3 regions of the Streptomyces sp. NPDC012769 genome follow, and region 3 is predicted to be linked to each of the others. Evidence: riboswitches for the same ligand, from Rfam matches in the RefSeq annotation. Region 3 holds a riboswitch; each other region holds the start of a gene.
The links. Region 3 has a riboswitch for cyclic di-AMP ahead of ACFY7C_RS08400 (M23 family metallopeptidase). Riboswitches for the same ligand answer to the same signal wherever they lie in the genome.

Region 1 (10,218 bases), 1.4 Mb from region 3:
CCGGAAGACGTCCTGCCCCACGACGTCGGTGACCCGGGGATCGGCGCCCCGCCCCTGTTTGTGCCCCGGCGGTCCGAAGACGATGTCCCCCCGGCGTCGGAAGTCCTCCAGTGCTTCGAGTACCGGTGCACGCGAGTGATCCATGGCTCCTCCGGGTCGTCCGGCCGTTCTGTCTGAGCGCGCCGCACGGGCGCGTGGCACGCCTGCCCCGGACGATTCCGGCGAAACGGGCCGCCGACGGGCATGAAACGCGCCGCCGTGGGCAGCGGCGCCCTGCGATCCGGAGGACCGGCTTCCCTCGACCGAGGGCCGGAGTCCCACGACCGAGGAAGGCGTCATGAACAACAGTCCGTCGACCCCCTCAGCCCCGTCGGCCCCGTCCACGCCGTCGAGCCTCACCCCGAGGACCGCCGTCGTCACGGGTGCCGACTCCGGCATCGGCCGGGCCACGGCCGTCCGGCTCGCCGCGTCCGGCATGGACGTCGGCCTCACCTGGCACAAGGACCTGCGCGGCGCCGAGGAGACCGCCGACGAGGTGCGCGCCCAGGGCCGGGAGGCGTACGTCGAGCACCTCGACCTGACGCTGCTGCCGGACGCCGCCGAGGTCGTCGACGCGCTCGCCGAGCGGCTGGGCGGCATCGACGTCCTCGTGAACAACGCCGGTACGGGCACGTCGACGCCGTTCCTCGAACTCGACCCCGCCACGGTCCGCGAGGTCATCGACGTGGACCTGGTCGGCCCGCTGCTGTGCGGGCAGCGCGCCGCACGGCGGATGATCCGCCAGGGCCGCGGGGGCCGCATCGTGAACGTGACGTCGGTGCACGAGCACCAGCCGCGGGTCGGCGCGGCCCCGTACTGCGCCGCCAAGGGCGGTCTCGGCCTCCTGACCCAGGTCATGGCCCTGGAGCTGGCCGAGCACGGCATCACGGTCAACGCGGTCGCCCCGGGCGAGATCGCGACTCCCATGACCGGGCAGGAGGACACCGACGTCACCACCGAGTCCCGCCCGGGCGTTCCGCTCGGCCGCCCGGGCGACGCCCGCGAGGTCGCCGCGGTCATCGCCTTCCTCGCCGGCCCGGACGCCTCGTACGTCACCGGCGCCTCCTGGGCCGTGGACGGCGGCATGCTGCGGATGGGGCCGATGGCGGGCTCGCACCTGCGGGACGACGCCTGGCGCAGCGGCTGACGGCCGGTGGTGCAGGGAGCCCGGCGGTGGTCGACGCGCGGCGGCCGACGCGCGTGGCGTCGCACGCGTATCGCCCCGGTGGCCGGGTAGCCGGTCCCATGGGACAACCGGCTGCCCGGCAGCAGGAGGAGACATGACCCAGTCCGTACGCGATGTCATGACCGGCCATCCCGTCACCGTCGGCACCCTGACGTCCGTCGCGGAGGCGGCGCGCGTGATGCGCGACGCCGACATCGGGGACGTCCTCGTCGTCGACGGCGACACGCTGCGCGGCATCGTGACCGACCGCGACCTCGTCGTCCGCGCGATGGCGGAGGGCAGGGACCCGGCGGACACGACGGTCCAGTCGGTGTGCAGCGAGCGGCCCGTCACCGTGGCACCCGACGAGGGCATCGACCGCGCGGTGGGCCTCATGCGCGAACACGCCCTGCGACGCCTGCCCGTCACCGAGGAGGGCCGGCTTGTCGGCATCGTCACGCTGGGCGACCTCGCCATCGAGAAGGACCCGAGCTCGGCGCTCGCGGACATCTCGTCCGCCGAGGGCACCACATGAGCGGTGGGCCCGGCACCCGGGCCGACCCGTACCGAGGAGGCGAGACACCGTGACGCACACCCTGCCCACGGCCCGTCCGACGACGGGGCCGCCCACCCAGCCCTTCCCCCGCGATCCGACCGAGCCGCACCCGGCGCCGCCGACCCGCCCCTTCCCGCCCGACCCGCAGGCCCCCCGGCCGGCCCCCCATCCCGCCCCCAGGCCCGAACCACCGGCCCCGGACCGAACAAGGAGGTCATGGTCATGGTCATGGACGAGGGCACGGCCATGAACGACACCGGGGGACGGAGCGCCCGCGTGGTCGTGGGCCTCGACGGCTCACCGTCCTCGTACGGGGCGCTGCGATGGGCGGCCCGGCACGCACGGCTGATCGGCGCCACGCTGGAGGTCGTGGCGGCCTACGACGTGCCCGGGGCGGTGGGGCGCTCCGCGCCGGCGGTGTCCGCCGCCTTCGACGAGGAGGCGGCCCGAAGGGCCCTGGCGGACGAGATCCGTACGGTGCTCATCCCGGTCGGCGAGGTGCCGGTGGCCGAGCACGTGGTCCGCGGCCGGCCGGCCGAGGCGCTGATCGACGCCTCGGCCGGCGCCGAGCTGCTGGTCGTCGGCAGCCGGGGCCGGGGCGGCTTCGCCGGCCTGCTGCTCGGCTCGGTCAGCCAGCAGTGTGTCGCACACGCCTCGTGCCCGGTCGTCGTCGTCCGCCCGGAGGTCGCCTCGTGAACGCGCCCACGTCCTTCATCGTCCTCGCCGACGGCCACCTCCTGGTCCCCGCCGACCAGATGACCGGGCTGCTGCGCCGCGTCGCGGCGGGCTGGCTGCAGGCCACCGATCAGGGGTACGAGGACCACGACCCCGCGACGGTCCTGTCCTTGGCGACCGGGCTCATGGAGATCGCCGACCAGATCGACGCCGAGTGCATCGGGCTCATGCCGCTCAGTGAAGCGGACGCGGAAAGTGACGCGGACAGCGGTGCGAAGACCGGCCCGGAGGGGCGCGCGGACGCCGCCCCTGACGACGGCGCCCCTGACGACGCCGCCCCTGACGACGCCGATCCTGACGACGCCGGCCCGGCCTCGGGCCCGGGGGGTGCGGGCCCGGGAGAGGCGGGCATCGGGGAGAACCCGCCGGCGGACTGAGGTCACCTCACGCCGGGCGGACCGAGACCAGCACGCCGATCTTGTCGATGCGGTGCTCGGGGTTCCCCAGGGCGTCCCGCCAGAAGTTGCCGGCCGCGTCGTCCTCAGGGGTCGCGCAGGTGGAGAGCGTGATCATCGCGCGGGTGGGCTTCTCGCCGGGGGAGCCGGGGACGGCGGCGCGCTGCTCGGCGAGGGAGCGGGCCGAGCGGAAGGAGGTCGTGCGGGTCTCGGTGATCCGGTACTCGTACACCTCGCGGCCGGCCGTCACGAACACCCGGTCGCCCACGTCGACGGCCGGCAGGTCGCGCATCGGTCCGCCGGCCGAGAGGCGGTGCGCCGTCACCTGGTAGTTGCCGATGTCGCCGGGGCCGACGCCGCCGCGCTGCCCGTACGGGCTCGCGGCGATGCCCCGGTCCTGTATGCGGGTGCCGGCCCGGTCGTCGGTCTTCCCCTCGTAGGGCACGACCCGCAGGTCCCTCACGCCGATCGAGGGGATGTCCAGGTCGGCGGGCCGAGGCCGGGCCTCGGGTGAGGGGGTGGGGGGTGGTGTGGGAGGGGGCGCGGGCGCCGTCTGCGGCGGGGGAGCGGGACGGTCGGGCGGCCCGGAGGTGGGCGCCGGAGCGGGCGTCGTCCCCTCGGTGCCCCGGTCCGAGGCGGGGGCACAGCCGGCGAGCACGCCGCCGGCCGTCGCGACGACGGCCGCGAGGGTCGCGACGACCCGGCGGGCCCTGCGGGAACGGGCGCGCGAACGGTCCATGATCATCCGTCGGGGCCCGGGAGGGCGAGGTGCCGCCCGAAAGGCACCCGACACCTCCACGCTACGCGCTGCCGCCCCCGAGAGCGCGGGCTGGCCGCAGGGGCAAATCGGATGATGTCGGCTTATTCATCTGCAATACCGGAATGGCGAGTGGAATCCCGCAAGGGCTGTATTTCACACGTAAAAGGCTGCTGTCGCGACCGGGGTGATCTGAATCACGGGTGGGGAGGTGTGCCGCCGCACCCGGGGGCTGGCGAGACGTCAAACTCGGGTGTGGGGAAAAGGATTGGCGGAACGGGGGTGAGAGGTCCGGATGATCCTTTTCCGTGATCGTCGAGAACTATTTGCTTTGCTTAATTTCCGTCTTGTTCTCGCGCTTTGTCTTCGCATACGGTCACCCGGCAACCGGTCGGAAACGCCGAATCCTGCCACCGCCCGGCAACCGCACTCACGACCCTTCCGGCAGGAGCGGGGGACCCAGGTTCTCCGCCGTGTCCGGCCCCTCGGACACGGCTCGGGGTGAAGTCGCGCGCACCGCGGCCGGGCATCTCCTGCCCGAACCCGACAGCTCACCTCGCAGGCGAAGGAGAGGAACTCGCCATGCGTGGACACGGGAAGCACCGTCGCCCCAAGAACACCCCGCTCGCCCGTGGCCTCGCCGCCGCCGGCCTCACGGGCAGCGCCGCACTCGCCCTCCCGCTCGTCGGAGCGACGGGTGCCGGAGCGGTCACCCCGCAGGGAACGCCTTCCGTCGCAGTCGAAAAGGCAGTGACCGTTCAGGTGGCCGCGAAGGCCGGTCCTGTGAAGTATTCCGTGGTCCGCGGCGACTCGCTTTCGAAGATCGCTCACGCCTACTCGGTGCAGGGCGGCTGGAAGAAGCTCTACCGCGACAACCGGGCCGCCGTCGGCGACAACCCGAGCCTCATCCGGCCCGGTCTGAAGCTCAGCGTCGACGCGAAGTCCGCACCGCGCACCGAGGCGAAGCGCAAGCAGGCCAAGCCCGCGCAGGCCGAGCGCACGGCGGCGACCAAGCGCTCGTCGAGCCAGGGCGCGGCGGCCGCCCGCCCCGCCGCGGCGGTCAAGGCCGCGGCCCCGGCGAAGGCCGCCACGTACGGCGACAACCTCGACGGCTGGATCCGTGAGTCCCTGGACGTCATGGCCCGCAACGGCATCCCCGGCAGCTACGACGGCATCTACCGCAACATCATGCGCGAGTCCTCGGGCAACCCCCAGGCCATCAACAACTGGGACTCCAACGCCGCCGCCGGCACCCCCTCCAAGGGGCTGCTCCAGGTGATCGACCCCACCTTCCGCGCCTACCACGTGGCCGGCACGCCCTTCGACCCGTACGACCCCGTCGCCAACATCACCGCGGCCTGCAACTACGCGGCCGACCGCTACGGCTCCATCGACAACGTCTTCGGCGCCTACTGAGCCGAGCGTCCCGACACGACAGGCCGCGCCCGCCTTCCGGTGGGCGCGGCCTGCCGCGTCCGGTCGGCCCCGTCCGGGGCGTGGCGGCTCAGGTCACGGGCGGGACAGGCGGCCGGCCTTCCACCAGGCGACCAGCCAGGCCGTCTCCTTCGCCGCGTCCATCAGATAGGCGGGGCTGATCCGCCGGCGGGGCACGTAGACGAGGTCCACGGCCAGGAAGGTGAGGGCGGTTCCGACGCCCGTACGCCGGGCGTGGCGCATGCCCTCGGGGGAGTTCGCCGCCCGCAGCATCCCGATCCCGGCGGCGGCCAGCAGGCCGGCCGAGGTCTTCTGCAGCCAGTCGTCCGTCTTGCGGCCGTAGACCCGCTCGAAGGTCCTCAGCGACACCAGCGGCCAGAGACCGCCGACGAGGTTGAAGAGCCCCTGGCCGCGGGCCACCGCCACCGGTGTGACCATGACCGCCTCCGCTCAGCCGCGCCGCAGCGCGTCCTTGGCCCGGTCCAGCATCGCCGCGAACGGGCCGACGGTCCACTGGGCGGCCGTCGAGCCGGCGGTCCTGGGATGCGGATGCGTGGGGGCCATGCGCTCGGCGGCGCGCAGCCGGCGTCCCATCGAACGGCGGGCGTCGATGTCGCACCGCGCGCGGATGCTCGGGAACTCCTCCTGTTCCTCGTGCCGCGCGTGGTCCTCCACGGCGCGCTGGAAGGCCTTGAGACGGGCGTCGAACTCCGCGCTGTGCACGTCGAGATGCTCCAGCTCCGCCAGTTCCTTGTTGGCCTGCGACTCCTCCTCGTTGCGGGCCTCGGCCTCCTCCTTGCCGGCCACCCGCTTGGCGACCGGCCGCAGGATCATCTCCTCGGCGCTCTCGTGTACGGCGAGCAGGGCGCGCAGCTCGTCGAAGCACTGCTGCTTGGCGTCGCCTTCCGAGTCCAGCGTCTCGGCGAAGAGCTGCCGGATCCGGTCGTGCTGCTCCAGCAGCTGCTCCAGGATGTCGTCCTCGGGCTCGACCGCGCGGGGCGAACCGCTCGTCATGCTCATGACCCCTCCTTCGGAGTGGCGATCGGATGGAGACCACTCCCGTTCCCGGACGTCCTCTACGTCCTTGCCGGGAGTCCGTCGTCGTTGTCCCCGCGTCTAGCCCGTCGCCGCCGCGCCAAACCCCGCCCTCCGCCGCCCCCGGGCCCGTCCGGACCGGTGGATTGCGCACGCCCGCCCGGGCCGGTCCGGCCTCAGGCGGCGGCTCGCGACCGCGCCGCGGACCCGCCCGCCAGGCCGGCACGCACCAGGGCGGCCGCCAGCCTGGCCACCTCCTCCGACGGCACGTGCCGCGCGAGGCCGGCCGGCGTGTGCGGGAGTCCGAGGGCCTCGGCGGTCGCGAGGGAACGCTCGTCGAAGAACGGACGCAGCTCCGGCCACACGGCCTGGACCTCGCGGCAGAAGATGTCGGCGCCGACCGGTCCGATCCTCGGCACCTCCCGCAGCAGTGAACGCAGTGCGTCCCTGTCGCCTCCCGCCTCCTCCCGGAGTCCGCGGAGATCGCCGCCGAAGCGGTCGAGGACCAGTTCGGCGCCCTCACCGAGCGCCGTCGCCGTGCTCTCGTCGTAACGGACGTAGTGCGCCCGGCCGAGGGCGTCCACACGCTGCCGCCAGGCGGAGTCCGCCATGGCCCTGGGCGTGCGCAGGCCCGCCGAGAACAGCTCCCGCGCGGCCGCCGTGGCCGTACCGGCACTGATCCGGACGGAGGCCAGCACGGTGAGGACCAGCAGCTGGTAGAGCGGGGCGGGCTTGTCGCGCAGAGTGATGCCGGCCTCGTCCGCGAAGGTGCGTCCGTGCGTGCCCAGCAGCTTGTCGATGGTCTCGGAGGTTCGCATGACAGTCGCTCCTTCCGCTCCGCAGCGCCCCGTCTGGTCTGGTCCGCAGCGCCCGGACGTGGATCGCCTGCCGGGCCGGCGTCTCACGATCCTGCCGGGCGTTCACGGATGACCTCGTCCGGTCGTTTTCATCGCGCAGTCCGAGGAACTGCGGATGGCGCAGCCGTCCGGCGCGCGTCCACCCCGCGAATCGATCCGCGCGACCAGCCGCGGCCGAACCCGCACCGCCGAAGGCTCACGGACCTCGTCCACGAACGGGCAGGCGTCCTGGCGGAGCCCGTCGAGCCCCGCGGTCGGCGCGGGGTGGCGGTGGCGTACCCGGTGCCGACCTCGCCCGCGTGGCGCAGCCGGCCCTCCTCCTGGTGACCGACGAGCGCACCGCGCCGACGGGCCAGCCGGATCGGGTTCGGCGTCCGCCGAAGGCGCGCGAAGTCGGTGCGGCCGCGGGACAGCGCGACGATCTCGCCGTCGACGGCGAAGTCCCGGCGCTCCTGAGCTTCAGCGGCCTGCCGGTCCGGGAGATCAGGCGGACCTCGGCCCCTTGGCGGACGGCGAGGACCTGGTCGCCGTCGAACGAGCGCCGGTCGCTCAGCGTGGCCGCATGGGGTTTCGCGGGTGGCGCGGTCCCGGACGCAGCAGCCGCCGCTGTCCCGGCCCAGCCGGTCGAGGAGTCCGCCCATCGCTTCCTGCCCTCCGGTGCCCCGGCCTGTCGGTCTCCGGCTCTTCCGGACGGCGTCTGCCCCGACGACGGGCGGTCACGCCACACCTCCGCCATGGCCCCGGCGCCGCCGCGGGACGGGACTCGTGTCAGGGAGTTGCGCCGGTACGGGGCAGGGGGCGCTGGTTCCAGCCGGCGACGACCGGGAGGCCGTGCTCGGTCGAGAGCCGCCCGACGGTCGCCGTCTTCAGGAGGAAGAGCCGCCCGTCGGCAGGCGGAAGGCCGAGGTAGCGGGCGGTGAGCACCCGCAGCAGATGGCCATGCGCGACCACCACGCCGTCCTCCGCCGAGCCCGTGAGCAGGGGCGCGATCCGGCGCAGGACCCGGTCGGCCCGGCGCCCCACGTCCCTCGCGGTCTCTCCGGGCCGCCCGTCCGGATGCGCGGGAACGCCGTCGCGCCACAGCGACCAGTCCGGCCGGCCCTCGTGGATCCGGGCCGTGGTCAGGCCCTCGTACCCGCCGTAGTCCCACTCGGCCAGGTCCTCGTCCGTCCGCGCGCCGGACAGCCCCGCCAGGTCCGCCGTGTGCCGGGCCCGCCGCAGCGGGCTGGTCAGGACGAAGGAGAGGGCGCGCCCCTCGAAGTACGGGGCGAGCGTGCGAGCCTCGGTCTCACCGGCCGGAGTGAGCGGCAGATCGGTGCGCCCGGTGTGCCGTCCGGTGGCGCTCCACTCCGTCTCACCGTGACGGATCAGGAGGAGATCACCCATGGCCGCGCCGCTCCCTTCGCAGGCGCCTCGCAGGCACCGGATCCGGAAGCCTCACCGTACCCGGGCGGGAACGAGGATGCCGTGAGCGCGGCCGAGCCCCGAGCCCCGAGCCCCGGGGCCGGGCCCCGCGCCCCCGGCACCCGAGGCCCCGGGCCCCGGGCCTCAGGCAGAGGTGCGCTGGATCCGGTCCGCGGTCCGCTGGACCGGGTTCGCCGCGGGCCGGACGACCGGGGCGTTGAGGACCGTGAGCAGGCGGGCGACCTCATGGCCCATGGCGGTCCGGCCGGGGGCGAGATAGCGCCGGGTGTCGACCATGCCCGGATTCTCGGCGAGCGCGTACCGGACGGCGGTGGTGAAGACGCGGTTGAGATGCGTGGCTATGTTGATCTTGGTCATGCCGTGCTCGACCGCCCGGGTCAGGTGCTCGTCGGCCACCCCTGAGGAGCCGTGCAGGACGAGCGGGACGGGCACGGCCGCGCGCAGCGCGCGGATCAGGGCGAAGTCGAGCACGGCGTCACGGGTGAGCATCGTGTGGGAGGTGCCGACGGCCACCGCCAGCGCGTCCACGCCGGTGGCGGCGACGAACGCGACGGCCTCGTCCGGTGACGTCCGCGCGCCCGGGGCGTGCACCCCGTCCTTGCCGCCGACCTCCCCGAGTTCGGCCTCCACCCATACACCGGCGGTGTGACAGCGCGCCACGACCTTCGCGGTGGCGCGTACGTTGTCCTCGTAGTCCAGGGCGGAGGCGTCGAACATCACGGAGGAGAAGCCGAGTTCGACGGCCTGGTCGACCAGAACGGCGTCGGTCGCGTGGTCCAGATGGACGGCGACCGGCACCGGGGCGGCCTCGGCGATGCTCAGCACGGCGGTGGCCAGCGGGGCCAGCGCGCCGTGGTAGCGGACGGCGTTCTCGCTGATCTGCAGGACGACCGGTGAACCGGCCTGGGCGGCGCCGTCGACGACGGCCTCGGCGTGTTCCAGCTGCACGACGTTGAACGCGCCGACGCCGTGCCCGGCGCGGGCCGCGGGCGTGACGACGGCGCCGGTTCCTACCAGCGGCATGGGAACTCTCCTTGCTCGGCGGGGCGATGGTGGGGGAACGGACGCCGGTCGCCGGCCCGTCGCACCGTCACGACCCGGCCGGGGCGGGGGCCGGGGAGCCGGACGGGGCGTCCGCCGAGGCGTCCGTCGGGCCGTGGCCGTCGTCCAGGACCACCGAGCGGGTGAGCCCCTGCGGCCGGTCCGGGTCGAGGCCCCGCCGCTCGGCGAGGGCCACCGCGAGCCGCTGAGCGCGGACGAGGTCGGCCAGCGGGTCGAGCTCCGCGTGCGACAGGGTCGCCCCGGTGGCACGGACCTGGGCCGGCAGCCCGGCCGGCGGCCGGCCGAAGAACCAGACGACGCTGTTCGGGCCGGCGATGCTGATGGGCCCGTGCCGGTACTCCATCGCCGCGTACGACTCGGTCCAGGCGTTGGACGCCTCGCGCAGCTTCAGGGCGGCCTCGTTCGCCAGCCCGATCGTCCAGCCGGTGCCGAGGAAGGTGAACTGGTTCGCCTCCAGGGCTCCTTGGGGCAGCTCGGCGTGCAGGGCCCGTTCCGCCTGCTCGGGCAGGTCCGCGGGCGCGAGGCCCAGCCGGCCGCGCAGCAGTGCCAGGCAGGTGGTGGCGAACCGGGTCTGGACGACCGACCGTTCGTCGGCGAAGGACAGGTCCACCACGGTCCCCGCCACCTCGCCGATCGGCGTGGCGAGGTCGCCCGTGACGGCGGTGGTGGGGACGTCGCCGGTGCGCCGCAGCGCGTCCAGCACCTCGGTGGTGGTGCCGGAGCGGCTGATGGCGAGCACCCGGTCGTAGCGCCGTGCC
Region 2 (10,218 bases), 790 kb from region 3:
GGACGGCGGGCTGCACAACTCGCTGCGGGTGCGCCGCCACACCTCGGAGCGGGAGGTGGCGGCTCTCGTGGACGCGCTCGCCCCGGACGGGCTGCACGTGGAGCGCTGGCTGCCCAAGGCGTCGCTGCACGGGCGCGGCGCCGATCTGCGGGTGGTGGTGATCGACGGCCGGGCCACCCATGCCGTCGCCCGCACCAGCCGCTCCCCCATGACCAACCTCCACCTCGGCGGCACCCGGGGCGATCTGGAGGCCGTGAGGGAGGCGATCGCCGGTGCGGGCGGCCGGTTCGCCGACGCGCTCGCCGTCTGCGAGCGGGCGGCCGCGGCCTTCCCCGGCACCCGCTGCGTGGGCGTCGACCTGCTGCCCACGGCCGGCTGGCGCCGTTTCGCGGTCGGCGAGGTCAACGCCTTCGGTGATCTGCTGCCCGGTCTCACCGGACTGCCCGGCAGCGGAGCCGAGGGCCAGGACACCTACGCGGCCCAGATCGCCGACCTCGTCCGTACCCGCACCACCCACAGCACCCGCACCACCCGTACCAATGGCACCACCCGCACGACTGGCACCACCCGCACCACAGGAACGAGCACACCGTGACCCCACCCACCGCGCCCGCGCCGGAGCCCGAGGCCCCGCCGTCCGGCACCACCGCGTCCGCGTCCGTGCCCGCCCCCGGTCCCGCGCCCGTGCTCGACATGAACGCGATCGTCGGCAGCCATGACCTCCTCCTGGTCACCCTCGACACCCTGCGGTACGACGTGGCGGCCCAGCTCGCGGCCGAGGGCCGCATCCCCAACCTGGCCGCCCGGCTGCCGGGGGGCCGCTGGGAGCGGCGGCACGCGCCCGGCAGCTTCACCTACGCCTCGCACCAGGCGATCTTCGCGGGCTTCCTGCCGACCCCGGCGGCGCCCGGCCCGCACCCCCGGCTGTTCGCGGCCCGGTTCGCCGGCAGCGAGACCACGGCGGACGGCACGTATGTGTTCCACGACGCGCCCGACCTGGTGTCGGCGCTCGCGCACGAGGGCTACCGGACGGTGTGCGTCGGCGGGGTGGGCTTCTTCAACAAGCAGCCGCCGCTGGGCACGGTGCTGCCCGGCTTCTTCCAGGAGAGCCACTGGGAGCCCTCGTTCGGCGTGGCCTCGCCGACCTCCTTCGCATCCCAGGTGGCGCGCGCCGAGGAGGTCGTCGCCGCGCTCCCCCGCGACCGCCGGCTCTTCCTGTTCGTGAACGTCTCGGCCCTGCACCAGCCCAACTGGTTCCATCTGCCGGGGGCGACCAGGGAGGCGGGCGACTCGCGGGCCACGCACGCGGCGGCCCTCGAGTACGTGGACCGGCACATCGGGCGGCTCTTCTCGGCCATGAGCAGCCGCCGGGACTGCTTCGCGATCGTCTGCTCCGACCACGGCACGGCGTACGGGGACGACGGCTACACGGGACACCGGCTCGGCCACGAGGCGGTGTGGACGGTGCCGTACGCCCAGTTCACCCTGCCCGGCCCTGAGCGTGCGGAGGCCGCCGCATGAGCACCACCGTCCCGTCGCGACCCACCACCCCGACGGTCCCCACCACCCCGACGGTCCCCGCCACCCCGCGCCCGTACGGGAGTTACGTCTACGCGTATCCGCACAAGACCGCGTACCGTCCGCTGCCCGATCGTCCCCCGCTGGCCGCGCTCTGGGCCGACGAGCCGAAGGACGCGCTGTCGCTCTACGCCCACATACCGTTCTGCGAGGTCCGCTGCGGCTTCTGCAACCTCTTCACCCGGATCGGCGCCCCGGACGAGCTGACCACCCGTTATCTCGACGCGCTCGACCGGCAGGCCGTGGCCGTGCGCGAGGCGCTCGGTGACGCGGCGCCGGTCCGGTTCGCCACGGCGGCGTTCGGCGGCGGCACGCCCACCTTCCTCACGGCCGCCGAGCTGGAGCGCCTCTGCGACATCGCCGAGCGGCGCATGGGCGTCGACCTGCGGGCGGTGCCGCTGTCGGTGGAGACCTCCCCGTCCACGGCGACCGCCGACCGGCTCGCGCTGCTGGCCGAGCGGGGCGCGACCCGGCTGAGCATCGGGGTGCAGAGCTTCGTCGAGGCCGAGGCCCGGGCCGCCGTGCGCCCGCAGCGCCGGGCGGAGGTGGAGGCGGCTCTCGGCCGCATCCGGGACACCGGCGTCCCGGTGCTCAACATCGACCTGATCTACGGCATCGACGGCCAGACCGAGGAGACCTGGCGCAGCTCCCTGGACGCCGCCCTCGCCTGGCGGCCGGAGGAGCTGTATCTCTACCCGCTGTACGTCCGGCCGCTCACCGGTCTGGGCCGGCTCCAGGACCCGGCGGCGGCCGACCGGGCGTGGGACGAGCAGCGGCTGCGGCTGTACCGCCACGGCCGTGACCACCTCCTCGCCCGTGGCTACACGCAGGTGTCGATGCGCATGTTCCGGCGGGTGGACGCGCCGCCGCAGGGCCCGGACGACCACGCCTGCCAGACGGACGGCATGATCGGCCTGGGCTGTGGCGCCCGCTCGTACACCTCGACGCTGCACTACTCCTTCGACTACGCGGTCGCGATGCCGGAGATCCGCGGCATCATCGACGACTACACACGGGCGGAGGACTTCTCCCGGGCCGAGGTCGGCCGCCGGGTCGACGCCGGCGAGGCGCGCCGCCGTCATCTGCTGCAGTCGCTGCTCCAGGCGGAGGGCATGGAGCTGGACGGCTACGCGGCCCGCTTCGGGAGCTCGCCGTTCACGGACTTCGCGGCCGAGCTGGCCCGTTTCGAGGCGCGGGGCTGGCTGGACACGGGGGCACCGGCCGGGCTGCTGCGGCTGTCGCCGGAGGGTCTGGCGCACTCGGACGGCCTCGGGCCGGAGCTGTTCTCGCCGGCGGTGCGGGCCGCGATGGCCGCGTACGAGGCGAAGTAGGGGCGCGGCATGGATCTGACCCTGCTCTACCGCGGGCCGCTCGCCTCCTGCGACTTCGACTGTCCCTACTGCCCGTTCGCCAAGCGCCGTGACAGCCCGGAGCGGCTGCGCGCCGACCGGGCGGCCCTGGAGCGCTTCGCGGGGTGGGCGGCCGGGCAGACCGGGGACCGGCTGAGGATCCTGTTCACGCCGTGGGGCGAGGGGCTGGTGCGTTCCTGGTACCGGCGGACGATGGTCGAACTCTCGCTGCTGCCGCATGTCGAGCGGGTGGCGATCCAGACGAATCTGAGCTGCCGTACGGAGTGGCTGGAGGCGGCCGACCCGGAGACGCTGGCGCTGTGGTGCACGTACCACCCGGGGCAGACGCCGTACGAGCGGTTCCTCGGCAAGTGCCGTGACCTCGCCCGGCGGGGTGTGCGCTTCAGCGTCGGCGTCGTGGGGCTGCCCGAGCACCGGGAGCACGCCCGGCGGCTGCGTGCCGAGCTGCCGGAGCACGTCTATCTGTGGGTGAACGCGGCCGAGGGCCATGTCTACACCGACGAGGAGGCCGAGGAGTGGACGGCCCTCGACCCCCTCTTCTCGTACAGCCGGCATCCGCACCCCTCGGCGGGGCTGCCCTGCCGCACCGGCGAGTCGGTCGTCTCGGTGGACGGCGACGGGACGGTGCGGCGCTGCCACTTCGTCAAGGCCGAGCTCGGCAACCTCTACGACGGCTCGTACCGTGCCGCGCTGCGCCCCCGGGCCTGCCCGCTCGCCGTCTGCGACTGCCACATCGGCTATGTCCACCTGGAGACGCTGCCGCTGTACGACGTGTTCGCCGGCGGTGTCCTGGAGCGGATACCGGCGGACCCTGCGGGGCGGAGCGGGCCCCCGGGCCTGCTCTAGAGCGGCAGGAGGTCGGGCCGCTTGGCGACCACGTAGTCGCCGGAGCTCTCGCCGCGCAGGCGCCGTCCGATCCAGGGGACCAGGTACTCCTTGGCCCACTGGATGTCGTCCTTGCGGACCTCCAGGGTGCCGCGCGGCGGAAGCGGCGGCCAGGGCTGCTCCGGGTCGGCCGGCACGGGCAGGCCGAGGACCTGGGCGGCGCGCATCGCGACCCGGGTGTGGCCCTCGGGCGACAGGTGGAGCCGGTCCTCGTCCCAGGCGCGGCGGTCCTGCACCGACCGGAGCGACCACAGGTCGAGGACGGGGCAGCCGTAGCGGTCGGCGATGGCGCGGACGTGACCGTTGTACGTGGCGATCTTGCCGCGCAGGTGCTTGAGGAGGATCACGTCGCGGGTGTCGAAGCCGGTCGTCACCATGACGGTGCCGACGGCGGACGTCAGGTCGGCGACGGCGCGCTCGAAGCGTTCGGCGACGTCGTCGGGGTCGGTGCCGGGGCGGATGATGTCGTTGCCCCCGGCGCAGAAGGTCACGAGGTCGGGGGCGAGTTCCTTCGCCCGCGGGACCTGCTCCACGACGATCTGGTCCAGAAGGCGCCCCCGTACGGCCAGGTTGGCGTAGCGGAAGGCGTCGTGCTCCGGCAGCTGGTCGGCGAGCAGGACCGCGAACCGGTCCGCCCAGCCGACGAAGGTCCCGTCGGGCCCGGGGTCTCCGACGCCCTCGGTGAAGCTGTCACCGATCGCCGCGTACGACCCGAATGCGTTCTTGTCTCTTGATGTCGAATCGTCTGCCACGGGAGCACATCTTTCCTCTCCCGATGTGACCTACGCGACCGTAAGAGGGGTTGACGCCGGGTGACATACGCCACCGATAAAGATTGTCCCAAGCCGGAATACGCCGGGGGCCCGGCACGCGATGTGCCGGGCCCGGGGCGGACGTGGTGTCGGACGGGGCGTCAGATGCCCACGCCGTGCTGGCGAAGGTAGGCCAGCGGGTCGACGTCGGAGCCGTAGCTCGGTCCCGTGCGGATCTCGAAGTGCAGGTGCGGGCCGGTGGAGTTGCCGGTCGAGCCGGAGAGGCCGATCTGCTGGCCGCCGCTCACGGACTGGCCGGCGGAGACGGACAGCGAGGAGAGGTGGGCGTACTGCGAGTAGGTGCCGTCGGCGTGCCGGATGACGACCTCGTTGCCGTAGGCGCCGCTCCAGCCGGCGGAGTGGACGGTGCCCGGGCCCACGGCGCGGATGGTGGTGCCGGAGGAGGCGATGAAGTCGACGCCGGTGTGGTAGCCGGAGGACCACATGGAGCCGGAGGCGCGGTACGGGGTGGAGATGCCGCCGGCGACCGGGGCGACCCAGCCGGAGGAGGTCGCGGAGGACGAGGACGAGGACGACGAGGAAGCCGTGGACGCCGAGGCGGCGGAGCCCGTGTCCGAGGAGCGCTCGGCGGCACGCGAGGCGCGCTGCTGGTCGCCGGAGGACTTCGCGGCGGCCTTGGGCTTGGGCGCGGCCTTGGCGGGGGCCTTCGGCTTGGCGGCCGGGGCCTTGGCGGTGGACTTGGCGCCGAGCGTGAGCTCCATGCCGGGAAGGATCAGCGAGGGGTTGTCGCCGACCACCTGACGGTTGTCGCGGTAGAGCTTCTGCCAGCCGCCGGCGAGGTCGTGCTCGTCGGCGATCTTGGACAGGTAGTCGCCGCGGACGACGGTGTACGTCTTCGGGGCGGCCTTCTTGCCGGCGGTCGCCGCGGCCGGGGCCTTGGCGGGGGTCGCGGCGGCGACGGCCTGCTGCGGGGTGGTGGTCGGGGCGGCCTTCTCGGCGGCGTGCGCGCCGGTGGCGCCGATGAGCGGGAGGGCGACGACGGCGCCTCCGGTACCGGCGGCCACGAACCCGCGGGTGATCGGGTTGACCTTGGGACGGCGGTGCTTACCCTTCGCGGGCATGGCGAATTCCTCTCCGTCGCCTGCGAGGTGAGCTGTCGGGTTCGGACTGGAGATGTCCGGCCGCGCGGTCGCGCGGCTTCACCCCGAGCCATCCTTCTTCGAGGGATCGGCGTACTACCTGGGTCCCCCGCTCCTGCCTCGTACGGGTCGGTGCGGATTCCGGGCGGCGGCAGGATTAGGCGGTCCGTCCGGATTGAGCGCGACGCTAGACGAGGGGGGTCGACGGGAACAAGCCACTGTTTTCGCCAGGCTCGCGATTCCGGGATATCCGTCCGGAATTCCGGTCACCCTCCGTGGATGACGGCCCCTCGATTTCCCTTTCCAGAAGGGAATTTGGAAAAGACGATCAGCAACGGTCCGTCACCTCTATGACGCTGCTCACGCCGGGATCCCCATCTCCCCTGCAATCAGGGCGCGTTATATCTAAACCCTCAATTCGGACAGAACACCCATTCCTGCCCGAGGGGGTGCGCAGGGGGTCTCCCACCTGGATGATTGCCCCGGGAACCGATCTCGAGACCAGGAGCAACCGTGACGCAAGCGACGACCGAGCCCGAGCTCACCGGCGTACGCAACTTCCGCGATCTGGGCGGGCTGCCGACCGTGGACGGCCGGACCGTGCGCCCGGGACGACTCTTCCGCAGCGGCCACCTGGCGCACGCCACCGCCGAGGACGCGGCCTTCCTCGCCGGCCTGGGTCTGCACACGGTCTTCGACTTCCGCAACGAGGCCGACCGGCGCGTGGAGGGGCCGGACGTGGAGCTGCCGGGCGTGCGGAACGTGAACATACCGCTGAGCGACCCGGCCGACGGCAAGGAGTTCTGGGCGCTCGTCCGCTCGGGCGACCTGGCCCAGCTGCGCGAGCTGCTCGGCGACGGCAAGGCCGCTGCCCGTATGTCCGATTCCTACCGGAAGATGATGGTCCAGCGGACCTCCGAGCACAGCCGCATCCTCCACGCGATGGCCGAGGACAGCGTGCCGGCGCTGATGCACTGCGCCGCGGGCAAGGACCGGGCCGGCCTGTCGATCGCGGTCTCGTTGCTGGCCGTCGGCGTCGAGCGCGAGGCGATCGAGGAGGACTACCTGAAGTCGAACGCGCCGCACCGCCGCTACAAGGTGCAGCGCAGCTCCACCGCCCCGGACGGCATGTCGCCGGAGGTGATGGAGCTGCTGAGCCCGTTGTTCGACGCGCGGGCGGAGTATCTGCGGGCCGCCTTCGAGACGATCGAGGCGACCTGGGGCTCGGTGGACGCCTACCTCGCCCAGGGGCTGCGGCTCTCCCCGGAGACCCGGGAGCTGCTGCGCGAGCGGCTGCTCGACGGGGCGTGAGCCCGGCAGGTTCCCTGAAGTCGCCCCCTAGTGGTTCTGGCCGCCCAGCATGAAGAGCAGGTAGAGGAAGCCGGCGAAGAGGTGCCCCGCCACCAGGTAGGCGAAGAGGCGGAGCACCAGCCCCTTGGGGAACTTGCCGGCGCCGCGCTCCTCGCCGGTGACCGGTGCGGACTTCTCGGACATGGCATGACCTTTCGGGATGTCAGCGGCGGTGCGGAGTGCCGTCGCCGAGACACAGCTCGGCGGCGGGGCTCTGCATCAGGGTGTGGACGAACAGCAGCTCGGCCCCGGCGCGGGTGGCGGCGCCGATCCGGTGCGGGGTGAGCGAGTCGAAGTGCGCGCTGTCCCCGGGATCGAGGACATGGACCGCCTCGCCGAGCGCGAGCCGCACCCGGCCCTCCAGGACGTGGATCCACTCCTCGCCTGGATGGACCCGCACGAGGTCCGCGCGGGTGGCGTGGGGCACGTGCACGCGCAGGCACTGCATCGCGCGCCCGGCGCCACCCGCCTGCCGGTAGATCCAGCCGTCGGCCTCGACCGGCTCGGAGCGCCCGCCGCGGACGACGGGATCGCGCTCGGGCGGCACCTCGCCCAGGAGCTCGGACACCGTCGTACCGTAGATACGGGCCAGGGCGAGCAGCATCGGCAGCGAGGGCTGCCGGTTCCCCGTCTCGAGCCGGGACAGATGGGCCGGGGAGAGACCGGCCCGCTGCGCGGCGGCCTCCAAGGTCAGCCCGCGGCGCCGGCGCAGGCCCCGCAGCTGCGGGGCGACGTCGGGCAGCGCGTCGGGGGCGGGACGGGCGACGGGGTCCGGGGCACTGTCCCCGGGGACACGGTCCATGCGTCCATTGCGCCAGGATCATGCCCCTGAGGCAAATTTCTTGCCCCAGAGGCAAAACCTGAACCTTCCCCGCCCGTCTACCGCCTCCCACCCGTCTACCGCTGCGCGACCGCCTGCTTGACCAGCGTCTTCCCGAAGTCCCACATCAGACCGCCGCCTCCGTGGGCGTCGTCCATGACCGCCGTGAAGGCGGTCACGAAGCGGTCCACGTCCGCCTCGTCGATGATCAGCGGCGGGATCAGCTTGATGACCTCCAGATGGTCCCCCGACACCTGGGTCAGGATCCGGTGGCGCTGGAGCAGCGGCACCACGACCATCTGCGCGAAGAGTCCCTTGCGGGCCGCCTGGAGCATCGTCCAGCGGCTGCGCAGGCCCAGCGAGGACGGGCGGCCGAACTCGATGCCGATCATCAGTCCCCGGCCGCGGATCTCGTGCAGCAGTTCATAGCGCGGTACGAGCTCCCGCAGCCGGTCGGCCAGCAGGTCGCCGATCCGGCGGACGTGCGCCACCGTCCCCTCGGACTCCATCACCGACAGGACGGCGAGTCCGGCCGCCATGGCCTGCGCGTTCGAGCCGAAGCTGGCCGAGTGGACCAGCACCCGGTCCATCGACGAGTAGACCTTCTTGAAGATCCAGTCCTTGCCGAGGGTGGCGCCGACCGGCACATAGCCGCCGGAGAGCGCCTTGGCGACGCAGACCAGGTCCGGCTCGACGCCGTCCTCGTGCTGGTACGCGTAGAAGTCGCCGGTCCGGCCGAGGCCGGTCTGCACCTCGTCGGCGATCAGCAGCGCGCCGTGCCGGTGGAGGAGCTCCTGGGCGGCGCGCAGGAAGCCGGGCGGGGCCTCGTGGACGCCCTTGCCCTGGATGGGCTCGACGACGAAGGCCGCCACGTCGCCCCTGGCCAGCTCGCGCTCCAGGGCGTCGAGGTCGCCGAGCTCGATCGCCGTGTCGGGCAGCAGCGGGGCGAAGCCGTCCCGGAAGCCCTTCTCCCCGTTGACGGACAGCGAGCCCGTGGTCAGGCCGTGGAAGGCGTGCGAGCAGTAGACGACCCTGGTCCGGCCGGTGGCGTACCGGGCGAACTTGAGGGCGGTCTCCACGGCCTCGGTGCCGCTGTTGCCGAAGAACACCCGGTCGAGGTGGGGGCTGTGCGCGAGCAGCTTCTCGGCGAGCAGGCCGGGCAGCGGCTGGCAGTCGAAGCGGGTGAGGTCGGCGAGCCGGGCGTCGAGGACGTCGTGCAGCGCCTTGCGGACCACGGGGTGGTGCCGGCCGAGGCCCATGACGCCGAAGCCGGCGAGCATGTCGAGGTAGTCGGCGCCGTCGGCGTCCCAGAAGTGCGCGCCCTCGGCCCGCTCGTAGACCTTGTCGAAGCCGAGGGTGTGCAGCATGCGCGGGAGCTGGTGGTTGAGGTGCCGGGCGTGCAGCTCGTAGCGCTCGCCGCCGCGCTCGGCGAGCAGCGCCCTGAGGTCGAACTCGCCGCTCATCGTCCGTCCGCCCTCACGCCTTGTCCCCGGAGACGGTCTCGCGGACCGCCCGCAGCGACTCCTTGAGCGAGCCCATGGTGGCGAGGACGGCGGTGGGTTCGTAGCCGCAGTGCGCCATGCAGTTGGCGCAGCGCGGGTCCTTGCCGCGGCCGTACTTGTCCCAGTCCGTCTCCTCGATGAGCTCGCGGTACGTGGGGACGTAGCCGTCGCTCATCAGATAGCAGGGGCGCTGCCACCCGAAGAGGGAGTAGTTGGGGATCGCCCACGCGGTGCAGGGGAAATCGGCCTTTCCTTCGAGGAAGTCGAGGAAGAGCGGCGAGTGGTTGAGCCGCCAGCGACGCCGGTTTCCGCCTGCGAAGGCCTTCTTGAAGAGTTCCCTGGTCTGCTCGACGCCGAGGAAGTGCTCCTGGTCGGGAGCCTTCTCGTAGGCGTAGGCGGGCGAGATCATCATTTCGTCGACCTTGAGGTCGTCGTTGAGGAAGTTGAGCACCTCGATGATCGTCTGCGGGGTGTCGGTGTTGAAGAAGGTCGAATTGGTGGTGACCCGGAAGCCGCGCCGCTTGGCCTCCTTGATCGCGGCCACCGCCTCGTCGAACACGCCCTCCTTGGCGACGGATTCGTCGTGGCGTTCGCGCAGTCCGTCGATGTGGACGGCGAAGGCGAAGTACGGGGAAGGGGTGAAGTCGTCGAGCTTCTTGCGCAGCAGCATCGCGTTGGTGCACAGGAAGACGTACTTCCGTTTGGCGACCAACTGGCGCACGATCTCGTCGATCTGAGGGTGCATCAACGGTTCTCCACCGGCGATGGACACCATCGGCGCCCCGGACTCCAGGACGGCAC
Region 3 (10,218 bases):
CCTGGGTGCCCAGGGCGGCGAGGAGATCGTGCTCGCTTCGGACGCCGACGGCGCCGAGGCCGCGCTCGACCGCCTGGCGAAGCTGGTCGCCGAGGGTCTCGAGGAGCTCCCCGAGACCGTCTGACCCGTCTCCTCCCCGACGACGGATCGACAAGAAGCCGTAGCCGCCGGAATTCCGGTGGGTACGGCTTCTTTTTTCGAGGAATTCAGGACTGCCGGAATTCGGGCAGCCCGAAGGACGCCCCGGAATTCCCACCTCTTTGTATACGGTGCCCGTGTTAATTCGGCCGGCCCACGATGTTGACGACATGTTGCGAAACCCTCACACGCGCCCGCTCCGGTCGTTTCAGCCGGTGCAGCGGCAGCGTGTGCTCCACGTGCAGCGCGGTCAGGGCCCGGGCCCGCTCGGCGTCCCCGCGCGCCACGGCGTCGACGATCGCCCCGTGCTCGGCCCACGCCTCCACGGGCCGGTCGGCCGGCTCGACCGCGTACATCCAGGCGATCTTGTGCCGCAGCTGGGTGAGCAGCGCCGTGAGCGGCGGGCTCCCGGAGGCCTGCGCCAGGGTCTCGTGGAACCAGCCGCCCAGCGAGGCCAGATCCTCGCCCCGGCCGCGCCTGGCCCGCTCCTGCCCCAGCCTGACCAGGCCGCGCAACACCTTGAGGTGGGCGTCGGTGCGCCGCTGCGCGGCGCGGGCGGCACCGAGCGGTTCGAGCAGCGACCGCATCTCCAGCAGATCGGCCGCCTCCTGCTCGGTGGGCTCGGCGACATGGGCGCCGGCGTGGCGGCGGGTGACCACGAAGCCTTCGGACTCCAGGGTGCGCAGGGCCTCGCGGACCGGGACGCGGGAGACGCCGTAGCGGCGGGCGAGCTGTTCCTCCGTCAGCCGGGCACCGCGCTCGAACACCCCGGAGACGATGTCGTCCCGGATCGCCGTGCATACCGAGTGCGCGGGAATGCGCATGTCCGACCTCCCCTTTGATCCGCGCGAAACCCCATCGAGCGGCGCTTGTTCCGGCGACTCTATTGCAGGACGCCGGAATTTCCGATGCCGCCCCGGAATTCGGGGACGAAAAAGGCCCCGGCTCTCAGGAGCCGGGGCCTTTTCGGTCGTGTGAGCGGGTCCGTCGGATCAGACGTCGACGCCGCGGGCGCGGAGGTAGGAGATCGGGTTGATGTCCGAGCCGTACTCGGCGCTGGTGCGCGCCTCGAAGTGGAGGTGCGGGCCGGTGGAGTTGCCGGACGAGCCCGAGATGCCGATCTGCTCGCCGGGGGTGACCTTCTGGCCGACGTAGACGCTGATCGCGGAGAGGTGGCCGTACTGGGTGTACGTGCCGTCGTGCATCCGGATGACGATGTTGTTGCCGTACGCGCCGCCCCAGCCGGCCTCGACGACGGTGCCGGTGCCGACGGAGACGACCTTGCTGCCGTAGGAGGCGTGGAAGTCGATGCCGGAGTGGCTGCCGGAGGACCAGAGCGAGCCGCCGGTCTTGTAACCGGTGGACACGTACGTGCCGGCGACGGGGAGCTGGAAGGAGTTCAGGCGCTTGCGCTCGGCCTCACGGGCCGCGCGCTCCTTGGCGGCGCGGATCTCCTTGGCGCGGGCCTCGGCCTTGCGCTTCGCCTCGGCGGCGGCCTTGGCGCGGGCGGCGGCCTCGTAGGCCTCCTTCTCCTGCGCGGCGGCCTGGGCGTCGACCCGCTCGGAGAGGGACTCCTCGGTGATCACCTGAGTGAGGCCGGTGTCCTCGGGAGAGGGCTCCTCCGTGTCGGCGGCGAGCGCCGGGGAGGCGAGGGTGCCGATGACGCCGGTGGTGGCGAGGGTCGCCACGCCGACGAGGCCGGCGTTGCGGCGCGCCATTCGGCTCGGACCACGATGCTTCCCGGTGGCACGGGTGAACGCCATGTAGTGGCTGATCCTTTCCTTCCCTCTCGCCTACCGGGTTAGCTGACGGGTTCGGAGCAGGAAGGTCTCCTACGGGCCCCTCCGCGCGGAGCGAAGGCGTCCGATTCACCCCAGGGACTGCGTGCGGGTCCCCGGCTCCCCAGGCTCGCGCCTTGCGGGGACTCGGCGATGACTGTCCGTTGCCGCGGATGCGGCGTGGTGCAACGGCCGGACAGCCGGGTCGACGCTAGGCCGATCTTCGGGCAATCGCCAAACAGACGCGCTCGTTTGTAAGACATGCCACAGGGCATTCAGGCATGATCGACGACAATACGGACATACGAGAGGACCCCGACGAAGCAGGTCGTCGGGGTCCTCCGCCGTCCGTGACGGCAACTCAATCAGCCGGTGACGACGGTCACTTCACCGATGCCGAGTGCCCGCACCGGCTCCGCGATCTTCGACGCGTCGCCGACGAGCACGGTCACGAGCCGGTCCACCGGGAAGGCGTTGACCACGGCCGCGGTCGCCTCCACCGTGCCCGTCTCGGCAAGCCGCGCGTACAACTGCGCCTGGTAGTCGTCCGGGAGGTGCTGCTCGACCTGGTCGGCGAGCGTTCCCGCGACGGAGGCGGCCGTCTCGTACTTGAGCGGGGCGACGCCCACCAGGTTCTGCACCGCCACGTCCCGCTCGGCGTCGGTCAGCCCCTCGGCGGCCAGCGTGCGCAGCACCTTCCACAGGTCCTCGAGCGCCGGGCCGGTGTTCGGGGTGTCGACCGAGCCGCTGATGGCGAGCATCGAGGCGCCGTTGCCCTTGCCGTCGGAGCGCAGCACCTGGCCGAAGGCCCGCACGCCGTAGGTGTATCCCTTCTCCTCGCGCAGGACGCGGTCCAGGCGGGAGGTGAGGGTGCCGCCGAGGCAGTACGTGCCGAGCACCTGCGCCGGCCAGACCCGGTCGTGGCGGTCGGCGCCGACGCGGCCGATGAGCAGCTGCGTCTGGACGGCGCCGGGGCGGTCCACGACGACGACCCGGCCGGTGTCGTCGGCCGTGATGGGCGGCATGGGGCGGGGCTCGGCCGGAGCGCCCGTCCAGGCGCCGAGGGACTCGTCCAGCACCTTGTCCAGGTCGACACCGGTGAGGTCGCCGACGACCACGGCGGTGGCCGCGGCCGGCCGGACGTGGGCGTCGAAGAAGGCGCGGACGGCGGCCGCGTCGATCGCGCCGACGGTCTCCTCGGTGCCCTGGCGCGGCCGGGACATCCGGGCGGCGGCCGGGAACAGCTCCTTGGAGAGCTGCTTGGCGGCCCGGCGGGCCGGGTTGGCCGTCTCGTGCGGGATCTCGTCGAGCCGGTTGCGCACCAGGCGCTCGATCTCGGTCTCGGCGAAGGCGGGGGCGATCAGGGCCTCGGAGAGCAGGCCGAGCGCCTTGGGCAGCCGGGAGACCGGCACCTCCAGGGAGACCCGCACGCCGGGGTGGTCGGCGTGGGCGTCGAGGGTGGCGCCGCAGCGCTCCAGCTCAGCGGCGAACTCCTCGGCGCTGTGCTGGTCGGTGCCCTCGGAGAGGGCGCGCGCCATGATGGTGGCGACGCCGTCCAGGCCCTCGGGCTCGGCGTCCAGCGGGGCGTCGAGGAAGATCTCGACGGCCACCACCTGCTGGCCGGGACGGTGGCAGCGCAGCACGGTCAGGCCGTTGTCGAGCGCGCCGCGCTCCGGGGCGGGGAACGCCCAGGGCTTGGCCTCGCCCGGCTGGGGCTGCGGGTGGAAGGTCATGCTCGTCAAAGACGCGGCAGCGTCGGTCACTGGTCCGCTCCCTCTTCCTCGTCGCTGTCGCTCTGTTCGCCGGCCACCGGCTCGTAGACCAGGACGGCGCGGTTGTCCGGACGCAGTCGGGCCTGGGCGACCTCGCGCACCTCCTCGGCGGTGACGTCGAGGACCCGGTTCACGGCCGTCAGGGCGAGCTGCGGGTCACCGAACAGCACCGCGTACCGGCACAGTTCGTCGGCGCGGCCGGCGACCGTGCCCAGCCGGTCCAGCCACTCGCGCTCCAACTGGGCCTGGGCGCGCTCCATCTCCTCGGGCGTCGGGCCCTCGGTCGCGAAGCGGGCGAGCTCCTCGTCGACGGCCGACTCGATCCGCGGCACCTCGACGCCGCCGGAGGTCTTGACGTCCAGCCAGCCGAGCGAGGGCGCGCCGGCAAGGCGCAGCAGGCCGAAGCCGGCGGCGACGGCCGTGCGGTCGCGGCGGACCAGGCGGTTGTGGAGACGGGAGGACTCGCCGCCTCCCAGGATGGTCAGGGCCAGGTCGGCGGCGTCGCACGCGCGCGTGCCGTCGTGCGGCAGCCGGTAGGCGGCCATCAGCGCACGGGCCGGGACCTCCTCCTCGACGACCTCGCGCAGCTGCTCGCCGATGACGTCGGGCAGCGAGCCGTCGCGCGGCTCGGGCTTGCCGTCGTGGCCGGGGATGGAGCCGAAGTACTTCTCCACCCAGGCGAGGGTCTGCTGCGGGTCGATGTCGCCGACGACCGAGAGCACCGCGTTGTTCGGCGCGTAATAGGTGCGGAAGAAGTTCCGGGCGTCTTCCAGGGTGGCGGCGTCCAGGTCGGCCATCGAGCCGATGGGGGTGTGGTGGTACGGGTGGCCCGCCGGGTACGCGAGGGCGGTCAGCCGCTCGAAGGCGGTGCCGTACGGCACGTTGTCGTAGCGCTGGCGGCGCTCGTTCTTGACGACGTCCCGCTGGTTCTCCATGGACTCGTCGTCCAGGGCCGCGAGCAGCGAGCCCATGCGGTCGGCCTCCAGCCAGAGCGCCAGCTCCAGCTGGTGGGCGGGCATGGTCTCGAAGTAGTTGGTGCGCTCGAAGCTCGTCGTGCCGTTGAGCGAGCCCCCCGCGCCCTGCACCAGCTCGAAGTGACCGTTTCCGTGGACCTGCTTCGAGCCCTGGAACATCAGGTGCTCGAAGAGGTGGGCGAGGCCGGTGCGGCCCTTCACCTCGTGACGCGAGCCGACGTCGTACCAGAGGCAGACCGCGGCGACCGGGGTCAGGTGGTCCTCGGAGAGCACCACGCGCAGGCCGTTGGCCAGCCGGTGCTCGGTCGCTGTCAGGCCGCCGGAGCCGGCCTCGGCCGTGGCCGTGTGACCCATGGGCATGTACGTCCCTTCGATCGCGATGTGAAAAAGTCCTGCCACTGTATGCAAGCGCGCCGACACCTGGCGAAGTTCCCGGCCGTCACGGATGTCCCTCTTCCGGGTCGCGGTCGGCGTTGTCGGTGGCACGGTCCACAATGGTCCGCGTCAGATCAACCATGTTGGTGAAGGAGCCGCAGCCGCGATGGCCCGCCGCAGCACGAAGACACCGCCGCCGGACGACGCGTTCGAGGAGCGAATCCTCGACATCGACGTCGTTGACGAGATGCAGGGCTCCTTCCTCGAGTACGCGTACTCGGTGATCTACTCCCGCGCGCTGCCCGACGCCCGCGACGGCATGAAGCCCGTGCAGCGGCGCATCGTCTTCCAGATGAACGAGATGGGCCTGCGGCCCGACCGCGGCTTCGTGAAGTGCGCCCGGGTCGTCGGCGAGGTCATGGGCAAGCTGCACCCGCACGGCGACGCGTCGATCTACGACGCGATGGTCCGCATGGCACAGCCCTTCTCCATGCGCGTGCCGCTCGTCGACGGCCACGGCAACTTCGGCTCGCTCGGCAACGACGACCCGCCGGCCGCCATGCGGTACACGGAATCGCGGATGGCCCCGGCCGCACTGCTCATGACGGAGTCCATCGACGAGGACACCGTCGACTTCGCGCCGAACTACGACGGCCAGGAGCGGGAACCGGTCGCGCTCCCCGCCGCGTATCCGAACCTGCTGGTCAACGGCGCGTCGGGAATCGCGGTCGGCATGGCGACCAACATGCCCCCGCACAACCTGGGCGAGGTCGTCGCGGCGGCCCGCCACCTGATCCGCCACCCGAACGCGGACCTGGAGGCGCTGATGCGCTTCGTGCCGGGTCCCGACCTGCCCACCGGTGGCCGGATCGTCGGCCTGTCCGGCATCAAGGACGCGTACGAGACGGGCCGCGGCACCTTCAAGATCCGCGCGACCGCCACCGTGGAGAACGTGACGGCGCGCCGCAAGGGCATCGTCGTCACCGAACTTCCCTTCACGGTCGGCCCCGAGAAGGTCATCTCCAAGATCAAGGACCTGGTCGGCTCCAAGAAGCTCCAGGGCATCGCGGACGTCAAGGACCTCACCGACCGCAACCACGGCCTGCGCCTGGTCATCGAGGTGAAGAACGGCTTCGTGCCCGAGGCGGTCCTGGAGCAGCTGTACAAGCTGACGCCGATGGAGGAGTCCTTCGGCATCAACAACGTGGCGCTGGTCGACGGACAGCCGCTGACGCTCGGCCTCAAGGAGCTCCTGGAGGTCTACCTCGACCACCGCTTCGACGTCGTCCGTCGTCGCTCCGAGTTCCGGCGCGGCAAGAAGCGCGACCGGCTCCACCTGGTGGAGGGCCTGCTCGTCGCGCTCCTCGACATCGACGAGGTCATCCGGCTGATCCGGCAGAGCGAGAACTCGGCGGAGGCCAAGGAGCGCCTGATCGAGCGCTTCTCGCTGAGCGAGATCCAGACGCAGTACATCCTGGACACCCCGCTTCGCCGGCTCACCAAGTTCGACCGGATCGAGCTGGAGAGCGAGCGCGACCGGCTCACCGGCGAGATCGACGAGCTGACCGGGATCCTGGAGTCCGACGCGGAGCTGCGCAAGCTGGTCTCGGCGGAGCTGGCGGCCGTCGCGAAGAAGTTCGCCACCGAGCGGCGCACGGTCCTGCTGGAGTCGGCGGGCGCCCCGGTGACGGCCGTCTCCCTCGAGGTCGCGGACGACCCTTGCCGGGTGCTGCTCTCCTCGACCGGACTGCTGGCCCGTACGGTGACCGAGCAGCTGCCGACGGTGCAGGACGGCAAGCGCGCCAAGCACGACGTGATCGTCTCGACGGTCCCGGCGACCCAGCGCGGTGACATCGGCGTGGTGACCTCGGCCGGCCGGCTGTTGCGGATCGCGGTCATCGACCTGCCGCAGCTGCCCGACACGGCGAGCGCGCCCACGCTGGCGGGCGGCGCGCCGCTGGCCGAGTTCGTGTCCCTGGAGGCGGACGAGACCGTGGTCTGCCTGACCACGCTCGAGGAGGCCTCGCCCGGCCTGGCGCTCGGCACGCTGCAGGGCGTGGTCAAGCGCGTGGTGCCGGACTATCCGGCGAACAAGGAGGAGCTGGAGGTCATCACCCTCAGGGAGGGCGACCGGATCGTCGGCGCGACGGAGCTGCGCACGGGCGAGGAGGACCTGGTCTTCATCACCTCCGACGCCCAGCTGCTGCGCTATCCGGCCTCCCAGGTGCGGCCGCAGGGCCGTCCCGCGGGCGGCATGGCCGGCATCAAGCTGACGGCGGGCGCCGAGGTGATCTCGTTCACCGCCGTGGACCCGGCGGCGGAGGCCGCCGTGTTCACGGTGGCCGGCTCCTCCGGCACGCTCACCGGAGCGGCCCCGACCTCCGCCAAGCTCACCCCCTTCGATCAGTACCCGCGCAAGGGCCGGGCCACCGGCGGAGTCCGCTGCCAGCGCTTCCTGAAGGGCGAGGACGTCCTGCTCCTGGCCTGGGCGGGAGCGACCCCCGCCCGCGCCGCCCAGAAGAACGGCACCCCGGTGGACCTCCCGGAGCTCGACCCGCGCCGCGACGGCTCGGGCACGCCGCTGGCGAAGCCGGTGGACGTGGTGGCGGGACCGATCGGCTAGCCGGCCCCCGGCTCGATACCGGGACGCCCCCCGGTCCGCGCGTCGGCGCGGGCCGGGGGGCGTTCTCGTATCGAATCCGGACCGCTCAGGAGTCGTACCGAATCCGGGATCGCTCAGGAGGAAGCAGCGTCCGGCTCGTCCTCGGTGCCGGGCACGTACCGCAGCACGCCCCACATGCTGTGCTCGTCGGGGACGTCCCCCGGGCCGTTCTGCTCGCAGGCGGCGAGTTCCTTGCGCAGGGCGGCGGCGTCGACCCCGGTGCCGATGAGCACCAGCTGGGTCAGCCGGGGCTCGTCCGCGGGCCAGGGCTCCGGGGAGAAGCGCAGGAAGCGGCCGACCGCGTGGACGCCGTAGCGGTTGGCCGGGTCGGCCGTGCCGAAGTCGACGAAGCCCTTGATCCGGTAGAGGCCCTCGGGGCGCGAGTCGAGGAAGGCCATCAGACGGCGCGGGTGCAGTGGGGTCGAGGCCGTGAGCGAGACGGTCTCGTAGGCCGCGTGCGGGTGGGCGTGGTCCTCGTCCTCGGAGCCGTACAGGATGTCCTCGATCGACATCTGTCCCGCGATCTCGTCCTCGGGCACGACCCGGTCGAAGAGCAGCTCCGGGTCGACGCGGCCCTGGACGGCCTCGACCACGGCCGCCCGTCCGGCGAGGCCAGTGACCGTCTCCCGTACGGTACGGAGCTCCTCGGGCGCCACCCGGTCGGCCTTGTTGACGACGACGAGGTCGGCGGCGGCGAGGTGGCGGTCGGTCTCCGGGTGGCGGGCGCGGGTCCCCGCGAACTCGGCCGCGTCGACCACCTCGACCAGTCCGCCGTAGACGATCCGCTCGTTGTCGCTGGCCAGCACCATGCGGACCAGCTCCTGCGGCTCGGCGAGACCGCTGGCCTCGATCACGATCACGTCGAGGCGGAGCTCGGGGCGGGTCAGCACCTCCAGATACTCGTCCAGCTCGCTCGCGTCGACGGCACAGCACAGGCAGCCGTTGCCGAGGGAGACGGTGGAGCCGACCTGACCGGCGACGGTCATGGCGTCGATGCCGATGTCGCCGAAGTCGTTGACCATGACCCCGATCCGCGTCCCGCGCGCGCTGCGCAGCAGATGGTTGAGCAGGGTCGTCTTCCCCGCCCCGAGAAACCCGGCCAGGACGACGACGGGGATCTGCTGGGTGGTCAAGGGTCATGCCTCCGGGCCGTCGGGTACGTGCGGGCGGTGCCCGCGCCTGCGAAGCCCCCAGGATAGGCAGACCGTCCCCGCCGCCCTGGCGGCGACATTTCCGGTCGGCCGGCAGACCGTCCCCGCGGTCCTGCCGGTGGCATTTCCGGTCGGCCGGCAGACCGTCCCCGCCGCCCTGGCGGCGACATTTCCGGTCGGCGCCCTCGTCCCCGTACCGTTTCCGCCATGAGCCCCGCACCCTCCTCCTCCGCGCGGCCGCCCGTCCGCCGGCGCAGGTTCGGGTGGCCGCAGCGGGTGTTCTCGCAGGTCCTGCTGATGCAGCTGGCCATCGCGACCGGGGTCACGGTGCTCGCCACCGGTCTGTTCCTCGCCCCGCTCAGCGCGCAGCTCGACGACCAGGCCATGCGCCGCGCCCTCGCCATCGCGCAGACCACCGCCTCGCCGCGGATCGCCGCCGAGGTGATGACCACCCGGCCGTCGGCCGGAGGGCCGGTGCAGGCGGAGGCGGAGCGGATCCGGCGGTCGACGGGGGCCGAGTACGTGGTCGTCATGGACATCCGTGGCGTCCGCTGGTCCCACACCGACCCCGCCCGGATCGGGAGTGTGGTCTCCACCGACCCGAGCGACGTCCTCGCCGGCCATGAGGTGATGGAGATCGACAGCGGCACCCTGGGTCGCTCCGCCCGGGGCAAGGCGCCGCTGCGGGACGGCCGCGGCGAGATCGTCGGCGCGGTGTCGGTCGGCATCGAGTACGACAGCGTCCGCGACCGGCTCGTCGCCGCGATCCCCGGCCTTCTCCGCTACGCCGGCGGCGCCCTCGCCGCGGCCGCGCTCGCCGCGTATCTGATCTCCCGCCGACTGCAGCGGCAGACCCACGACCTGGCCTTCTCCGACATCTCGGCGCTGCTCGCCGAGCGCGAGGCGATGCTGCACGGCATCCGCGAGGGCGTGGTGGCCCTCGACCGCACCGGCAGGATCCGGCTGATGAACGACGAGGCCCAGCGGCTGCTCGGGCTCGGTCCCGAGGCCACCGGACGCCCGCTCGACGAGGTCCTGGGCACGGGCCGTACCGCCGACGTGCTCGCCGGCCGGGCCACCGGCGAGGACCTGGTGACCGTGCGCGGCAACCGGGTGCTCATCGCCAACCGGATGCCGACGGACGACGGAGGCGCCGTCGCCACCCTGCGCGACCGCACCGAACTGGAGCGGCTCGGCCGCGAGCTCGACTCGACGCGCGGTCTGATCGACGCCCTGCGTGCGCAGGACCACGAGCACGCCAACCGGATGCACACCCTGCTCGGCCTGCTCGAACTGGAGATGTACGAGGACGCGGCCGAGTTCGTCACCGAGGTGGTCGGCGTGCACCGCGCGACCGCCGAGCAGGTC

Region 1: another riboswitch for cyclic di-AMP. It lies ahead of ACFY7C_RS02370 (transglycosylase SLT domain-containing protein); the one in region 3 lies ahead of ACFY7C_RS08400 (M23 family metallopeptidase).
Region 2: another riboswitch for cyclic di-AMP. It lies ahead of ACFY7C_RS04925 (peptidoglycan DD-metalloendopeptidase family protein); the one in region 3 lies ahead of ACFY7C_RS08400 (M23 family metallopeptidase).

The regions. Positions count from the first base shown of each region.
Region 1 is NZ_JBIBCP010000001.1:506,314-516,531, reverse strand. It holds gene ACFY7C_RS02400 (aminotransferase class I/II-fold pyridoxal phosphate-dependent enzyme) at 1-144, opposite strand, end outside; gene ACFY7C_RS02395 (SDR family oxidoreductase) at 338-1,186, shown strand; gene ACFY7C_RS02390 (CBS domain-containing protein) at 1,320-1,739, shown strand; gene ACFY7C_RS02385 (universal stress protein) at 1,983-2,456, shown strand; gene ACFY7C_RS02380 (DUF6213 family protein) at 2,453-2,872, shown strand; gene ACFY7C_RS02375 (class E sortase) at 2,880-3,629, opposite strand; cyclic di-AMP (ydaO/yuaA leader) riboswitch at 4,036-4,225, shown strand; gene ACFY7C_RS02370 (transglycosylase SLT domain-containing protein) at 4,230-5,063, shown strand; gene ACFY7C_RS02365 (hypothetical protein) at 5,157-5,519, opposite strand; gene ACFY7C_RS02360 (hemerythrin domain-containing protein) at 5,532-6,101, opposite strand; gene ACFY7C_RS02355 (endonuclease) at 6,293-6,934, opposite strand; gene ACFY7C_RS02350 (histidine phosphatase family protein) at 7,742-8,359, opposite strand; gene ACFY7C_RS02345 (ketose-bisphosphate aldolase) at 8,522-9,421, opposite strand; gene ACFY7C_RS02340 (SIS domain-containing protein) at 9,489-10,218, opposite strand, start outside.
Region 2 is NZ_JBIBCP010000001.1:1,099,557-1,109,774, forward strand. It holds gene ACFY7C_RS04900 (STM4014 family protein) at 1-595, shown strand, start outside; gene ACFY7C_RS04905 (STM4013/SEN3800 family hydrolase) at 694-1,521, shown strand; gene ACFY7C_RS04910 (STM4012 family radical SAM protein) at 1,518-2,909, shown strand; gene ACFY7C_RS04915 (STM4011 family radical SAM protein) at 2,919-3,794, shown strand; gene ACFY7C_RS04920 (SGNH/GDSL hydrolase family protein) at 3,791-4,585, opposite strand; gene ACFY7C_RS04925 (peptidoglycan DD-metalloendopeptidase family protein) at 4,747-5,727, opposite strand; cyclic di-AMP (ydaO/yuaA leader) riboswitch at 5,732-5,890, opposite strand; gene ACFY7C_RS04930 (tyrosine-protein phosphatase) at 6,259-7,056, shown strand; gene ACFY7C_RS04935 (DUF6126 family protein) at 7,084-7,239, opposite strand; gene ACFY7C_RS04940 (helix-turn-helix domain-containing protein) at 7,259-7,897, opposite strand; gene ACFY7C_RS04945 (aspartate aminotransferase family protein) at 7,993-9,378, opposite strand; gene hpnH (adenosyl-hopene transferase HpnH) at 9,392-10,218, opposite strand, start outside.
Region 3 is NZ_JBIBCP010000001.1:1,886,465-1,896,682, forward strand. It holds gene ACFY7C_RS08390 (HPr family phosphocarrier protein) at 1-124, shown strand, start outside; gene ACFY7C_RS08395 (GntR family transcriptional regulator) at 279-962, opposite strand; gene ACFY7C_RS08400 (M23 family metallopeptidase) at 1,131-1,901, opposite strand; cyclic di-AMP (ydaO/yuaA leader) riboswitch at 1,914-2,079, opposite strand; gene ACFY7C_RS08405 (M16 family metallopeptidase) at 2,282-3,649, opposite strand; gene ACFY7C_RS08410 (M16 family metallopeptidase) at 3,676-5,022, opposite strand; gene ACFY7C_RS08415 (DNA topoisomerase (ATP-hydrolyzing) subunit A) at 5,204-7,660, shown strand; gene ACFY7C_RS08420 (CobW family GTP-binding protein) at 7,774-8,832, opposite strand; gene ACFY7C_RS08425 (ATP-binding protein) at 9,058-10,218, shown strand, end outside.